Regions from separate parts of the Heliomicrobium sulfidophilum genome, predicted to be linked through region 2. Evidence: predicted binding sites of a transcription regulator. Region 2 holds the regulator's gene; the other holds the start of a gene.
What was found. Region 2 encodes HrcA, which represses chaperone genes, less so after heat shock. Its sites were predicted from a motif close to TGTTAGCACTCNNNNNNNNNGAGTGCTAACA; they were not measured.
Positions count from the first base shown of each region.

Region 1 (3,428 bases), on a different contig from region 2:
CTTCTTTGCTCTCTTCGGCCTCAATGCCCAGGTCGCTGCTCGATACGGACTTGAATTCTTTTTCTTTGTAGGTCCGCAGCATGCGGATAGCAAACTCGTCTACATCGTCGGTAAAGTAGAGGATCTCATAGCCTTTGTCGGCGACGAGTTCGGTCTGGGGCAGTTTGTCGATGCGCTCGATGGAGTCGCCGGCGGCGTAGTAGATGTACTTCTGCTCTTCGGGCATGCGGGATACATACTCGGAGAGGGTGACCAGCTTCTTCTCTTTTGAGGAGTAGAAGAGCAGCAGGTCTTGGAGCACATCTTTGTGGGCGCCGAAGTCGCTGTAGAGGCCGTATTTCAGTTGCTTGCCGAAGGAATTGAAAAATTCGACGTACTGGTCGCGGTCGTTTTTCAGGAGGTCTTCCAGTTCGCTCTTGATCTTGGCCTTGATGTTCTTGGCGATCAGCTTCAGTTGCCGGTCATGCTGCAAAAGTTCACGGGAGATGTTCAGCGATAGGTCTTCCGAGTCGACCATGCCTTTGACGAAGCTGAAGTAGTCGGGCAGCAGATCGGCGCACTTGTTCATGATCAGGACGCCATTGGCGTAGAGCTCGAGGCCCTTTTCGTACTCTTTGGTGTAGAAGTCGAAGGGCATCTTCTCGGGGATGAAGAGGACGGCCCTGTAGCTGATGGTGCCTTCGGCGTTGATGTGGATGTAGCGGATGGGCTTGTCGAAGCCGAAGTGTTTTTCGGCGTAGAAGTTCTCGTAGTCTTCCTTGGTCAGTTCGTTCTTGTTTTTCTTCCAGATGGGTACCATGCTGTTGAGGGTCTGCTCTTCTGTGTATTGTTCGTACTCCTTGTCGCTGCCCTCTTTGAGGCGCGATTTGGTTACGTCCATCTTGATGGGGTAGCGGATGAAGTCGGAGTACTTCTTGATGATCGACTTGATGCGATATTCTTCCAGGAATTCGTCGTAGTTCTCATCGTCAGTGTTCGCCTTGATTTTGAGGATGATCTCGGTGCCGACGGTGTCTTTCGTCCAGGGCTCGATGGTGTAACCTTCGGCGCCTTGCGATTCCCATTTGTAGGCTTCGTCGCTGCCGAGGGCTCGGCTGATGACGGTGACCACGTCAGAGACCATGAAGGCCGAGTAGAAGCCGACGCCGAACTGACCGATGATGTCGAAGCCGTCTTTCAGTTCGTTTTCCTTCTTGAAGGCGAAGGAGCCGCTCTTGGCGATGACGCCCAGGTTCTCTTCCATCTCGGCCGGGGTCATGCCGATGCCGGTGTCGATGATCTTCAAGAGCCGGTTGGGCTTGTCCGCTTCCACTCGAATAAAGTAATCCTCTTTGTTGAAGTGGAGCGATTCATCGGTCAGGGCTTTGTAGTAGATCTTATCGATGGCGTCGCTGGCGTTGGAGATGAGTTCTCTGAGGAAAATCTCCTTATGGGTGTAGATGGAGTTGACCATCAGATCGAGCAGTCGTTTCGATTCCGCTTGAAACTGTTTCACAGTCATCGAAGATCCTCCCTCCAGTTGGTCTCGTATGTGTTCGGACGGAAGCAGTTAGCACTCTCGATACCTGAGTGCTAACCGCTATATATTATTTACCAAATGGACGGAGGCTTGTCAATCGGTCTGAGCGTCGACTATAAGAGCTTGGCCGTTGTTACCGGTGATGACGTTAACTCGTTCAGAGTACTCTATACGCATTTTCGGCGCTGGGTCAACATCTCGCAGACCGATCCAACGTGGCATCCTGCATCCTCCCTTATTCCCCAATTCAATGAGTCTGCGCTTTTATTATTCACTGCTTTGACGGATACATCTCACCAATGCGCGCATAATTCTTTCGATTGGGATGTAGGTTCTGGTGTAGATGTTACTGGCAACGTCTATGTTGACTGTTGTTCCCGGTGGGATAAAACCAATTTGGTCGGTCTGCGAGTGCAAAAATGGGATAATGATGTGATTGATGAATCGTTGAAACATAATACGGCTCTAGTGATACGAGACATTGCAGAAATCAAAAGAGAGGAACATTGGCAACGGTTTTTTCAAAACCTTGGCCTCGTCTCTCTTATTATGTCGCCAATCAAGTCTGAAAATAGCACCTGTGGATTGTTGCTCTTCGGATATCCTGAAGCATATGAATGGGCTCAGGAACGCCTGTTCACATTGACCACGTTAGCGAGCTATCTTTCATTGGTTTCGGCTAAGAATGACGTTTATGAAAAAAAAAGAAGCGCTCCAACGAAAAAACAAGTCCAAGAAGAGGAACTGCTCCAACTGGCGTCCGTTATCGCCGACAGCAATGACGCTATATTTCGTCTCTCTACCGATGGTCGAATCCATTCCTGGAATCCATCGGCGCAGAGAATTTACGGTTATGAGGACACAGAGATCTGTGGGCAGCACCTCTTTTCCCTTGTATGCCCTTCCCATAAACAGAATGCGCTTGAGGAAATCAGGGCTGTCATGCAAGGGGAGCGCGTGGACCATCATGAATCTAAGCATGTGACAAAAGACGGCCATAGCATTGATGTGTCGTTGACCCTATCGCCGATTCGCAGCAATGCAGGTATCGTCGCCGGTTGTTACGTCATCGCGCGGGATATGACCGAGCGGAATCTGATGCGAGATCAATTATTGCATTTGCAAAAGATGGAGGCGATCGGAACACTGGCTGGCGGGATTGCTCATGACTTTAACAATATATTGGCGGTGATGTTAGGCTTTACGGAACTAGCATTAGGGGAAGCAACCGCAGATAGCCCTGTTGAAAAAAACTTGACACAGGTATTAAAAGCAGGAGAACGCGCCAAAGATCTGGTTGAACAGATCCTGACCTTCAGCCGGCAGAGCCTACATGAGAAAAATATCATCTTTATGTTGCCGTTGATTAAGGAGACGATTAAGTTCATGCGGGCGTCTCTGCCTTCAAACATAAAAATAAACGCGGAATTCAAAATAAAAACAGGGCTTCTGTTTGGTGACTTATCCCAGATCCATCAACTATTGGTCAACTTATGTGTTAATGCGGGTCACGCAATGCGTGAGTCTGGCGGCATTTTACGGATCGTGCTTGCAGAAACGGTATTCAATGAAGAAGCGGCGAACAAGGTTCACCTTTCTCCTGGCGCGTATCTTCAACTGACTGTCAGTGATAACGGGAGCGGCATGGAACGAGAGATTCAAGAACGTATTTTCGACCCTTTTTTTACAAACAAACCTATCGGCGAAGGGAATGGAATGGGGCTGGCGGCGGTGTATGGAATTGTGAAAGGCCATAACGGCGCAATCGTCGTAGACAGCTTGTTAGGTGTTGGCTCGACGTTCACCATTTACCTGCCTGCTTTCCATAAGGAAAACAAGGCGATGCAAGAACGCGCCTATCATTCGCAAGGAGCAAAGAGCAGAATCCTCTTAGTTGATGATGAAGAAG
Region 1 covers NZ_JBVTZZ010000001.1:4,432-7,859, forward strand. Annotated here, with positions in the region: gene htpG (molecular chaperone HtpG) at 1-1,501, opposite strand, end outside; gene AC0CW1_RS00030 (two-component system sensor histidine kinase NtrB) at 1,610-3,428, shown strand, end outside.
Region 1: a site for HrcA is predicted at 1,548-1,578, ahead of htpG (molecular chaperone HtpG). Genes of this name have one in related genera too.

Region 2 (3,428 bases):
TCAGACCATGGAGGACTGGCAATTGTCTCTTGAATTGGCCCTTGGCTACGCGCCCGATCACCTTTCGCTGTATAATCTGAAAGCGGAATCGGGAACCCCCCTCTCCGATTGGCTGAAGAGAGGCCTGGCTGAACCATGCGCCGAGGACCTAGAAGTCGAGATGTACGAGACAGCCTGCCGTACCTTGCAATCAGCCGACTTGTTCCAGTACGAACTGTCCAACTTTGCCCGGCCCGGCAGGGAATGCCGGCACAACCTGAACTACTGGCTGCGGGGGGATTACCTCGGTTTCGGCAGCGGCGCCGTCTCTGCCACCGGCTTGCAACGCTGGTCCTGGCCTGCCGACAGTGACGCTTTCGTCCGCTCTTTTCAAAAGGGCGAGGAAGTGCTGCCTGTTGAAGAGGAGGGACTGACACCGGAAGTAGCGGCCCAGGAGGCGGTCATCCTCGGCTTGCGCACAATGGCTGGCGTCAGCCTGCAGGCGGTGGCCGTTGAATACGGTCTTGACGAGGCAAGGCGGCAAAACTGGCATAGACTGTCAGCAGAGCTCTCCCGTCAGGGTTGGATACACTATGATGGGACAACGATAGCCCTCGAACCGCGTTCCTATCTGATCGCCAACGAGATCATGGGCCGCTACCTGGACTGACAGTTGCAGGCTTCCCCAAGTATTGACAAGCGTTTTTTCCGGTGGTATTTTTTACGGTAGAGGTTAGCACTCGTCTACAGCGAGTGCTAACAACGGGAGGTGTTCCGGGATGCAAATGAATGATCGCAAGCAGAAGGTACTCTGGGCTATTATTCAAGACTACGTATCCACGGCGGAACCCGTCGGCTCCCGCACCATTGCCCGCAAGTATGACCTCGGTGTCAGTCCCGCCACCATCCGCAACGAGATGTCTGACCTGGAGGAACTGGGACTGATCGAACAGCCCTATACCTCATCGGGGCGCATCCCTTCCGATTACGGATACCGGTACTTTGTCGACTGCCTGATGGAGCGGGAGAGCCTCAATCCGGAGGAACTCCGGAGGGTGCAACGAGCCATGTCGGAGCGTTTGCAGGAAGTCAACAGCATCATGCAGCAAACGACCAACCTGCTGGCCAAGTTGACGAACTACACCGCTGTCGTGCTGGGTCCCCAGGTGGGGAAGACGACTTTTCAGCAGATTCACTTTTTCCCCGTCATGCCGACGAAGGCGGTCGCTGTCGTTGTCACCTCTGCCGGTGTCATGGAGAACAAGCTCTTCGATATCCCCGAGTCGATGACGCCGGAAGACCTGCAGAAGGTGTCGGCGATGATTAATGAACGCCTGCAGGGATTGACGATGGCCCAGGTCCGGACCTCGCTCTGCATGGATCTAAACGAGGCCTTGAAGAAACAGAAGCAAGTCCTTTCGCGATCGCTGGAACTCATCGATGAGGCCTTGCTCAGCGACAGCGAAGAGCGGGTCTTTCTGGCTGGCACCATGAATATCTTCAAACAGCCTGAGTTCAAAGATGTGGAAAAACTCCAGACCCTTTTGGGCATACTAGAACAACATCATACCGTGCGCGAATTGATGCATGATCACCCCGATCAGGGCATCCACATCAAGATCGGCACGGAAAACCGCCTCGAAGGTTTCCGCAACTGTTCCATGGTGACGGCCTCTTACGAGTTGGATGGAGAGGTCCTCGGCGTCATCGGCCTGATCGGGCCGACCCGTATGGAGTATTCCAAAGCTGTCGCTGTTGTAGAGGGGTTGACGGAACAACTTTCGGCAGCCCTGAAAAAAATGTTCAATCGGTAGAAGGTTCTGGAAGGGTAGGGGCTTTTTGTCGGCAAAAAGTCCCTATTTCCCTGCCTTTTCGTAAGAGACTTGGAGGAATCAGCGTTGAGTGTCAAGCAAGTGAGCAACAACACCGAAGTGGATGAGCGATTAGCGGCATTGATGACCAACGCTAACGCCATCCGCGCCATCGCCAGCGCCGTCGAAGGCACCCTCGGTCCGAAAGGACTCGACACGATGCTTGTTGACAAGTTCGGCGACGTGGTCATCACCAACGACGGTGTGACGATCCTGCAGCTGATGGAGGTCAACCATCCGGCGGCCCGTATGCTGATCAAGATGGCCAGGGCACAGCAGTCGGAGATCGGCGACGGGACGACCACAGCGACTGTTCTCGCCGGCAGCCTGATCAGCGAAGGCGTCAACCAGGTGACGAAGGGCGTCCCCGTCTCCCGGGTCATCGAGGGGTTGAAGGCAGGCGTTAAAAACGCCGTCGAGATGTTTCAGCGTCATGCCCGTCCCGTACAAGGCGTCATGGATCCCATGCTGGAGAAGGTAGCCCTCGTGGCCGGTCGGGAACATCAGGACATTGCCCGGCTGGTTGTGGAAGCAGCCCGAATGGTTGGGGAAGAGAAGATCCGTGAGTCCGGCTTCAAACTCTCCGAGACGATCCGCGCCCGTGAAGGCGCTGACAACCAGGTCCTCTCTGGCGTGATCATCAACAAGACGCCCATGAATGAGGACATGCCCAAAAAGCTGGAAGAGGCGCTCGTCTTGGTGATCGATGACGCCCTTGAACCGGAGGAATTAGAGGAAGAGGCCCTCAGCACCGAGGCCGGCTTCAACTGGTATCGCCAGAAGCAACAGGAGTTCTTGGAAAACGTGCGCAAGATCGTCGCCCTCGGCGTCAAGGCTGTCCTTGTTGACCGGGGTGTAGAAGATATCGCCGAAGAGATCCTTACCGACGCCGGCGTGCTCGTCATCCAGCGCGTCGCCAGCCGGGAGTTGAAAAAGGCAGCCGAACATACAGGCGCCCGGGCAATCAAGCGCACGGGGCTGAAGCGCGATCCCGTAGATTTAGTACGCTATCTGGGCAAGGCGGGGACGATTACCGTCGATGAGAAGTTGGAGCATGTCTGCATCCTGCAGGGAAGCGGAAAACCGGTGGCCACAGTCCTCGTTGGCGCCGCCACCGAGGAGGTTGTCGGCGAGCGGGAACGCATCGCCAGGGACGCCGCCTCGGCCGTTCAGGCGGCCATCAAAGGTGGGCTTGTCCCCGGCGGCGGCGCCGTCGAGTTGGCTGTTGCCCGTCAGATGGAAGAGGTGCGCCGGGAGACACGGGGCATGGCCGCCTACGGCCTCGACTGCGTTGTGGCCGCTCTGAAGAAGCCCTTTGCCCAGATCATCACCAATGCCGGCTTCAACCCCCTGGAAAAGCTGGGCGATGTCATCGCTGCCCAGATGGAGCAGAACAGCGACACCCTTTCGATCAACTGTGACAACGGCGAGTTGGCCGATATGTGGGCCATGGGAGTCATCGATCCGGCGCAAGTGAAGATGCATGCCTTAAAGGCGGCTGGCGAGGTGGCGGAAGCCATACTGCGCATCGACACGATCATCAAAAAGCGGGAGGAACGTCCCGATTCAGGCAATAAC
Region 2 covers NZ_JBVTZZ010000004.1:544,397-547,824, reverse strand. Annotated here, with positions in the region: gene hemW (radical SAM family heme chaperone HemW) at 1-649, shown strand, start outside; gene hrcA (heat-inducible transcriptional repressor HrcA) at 759-1,793, shown strand; gene AC0CW1_RS04335 (TCP-1/cpn60 chaperonin family protein) at 1,878-3,428, shown strand, end outside.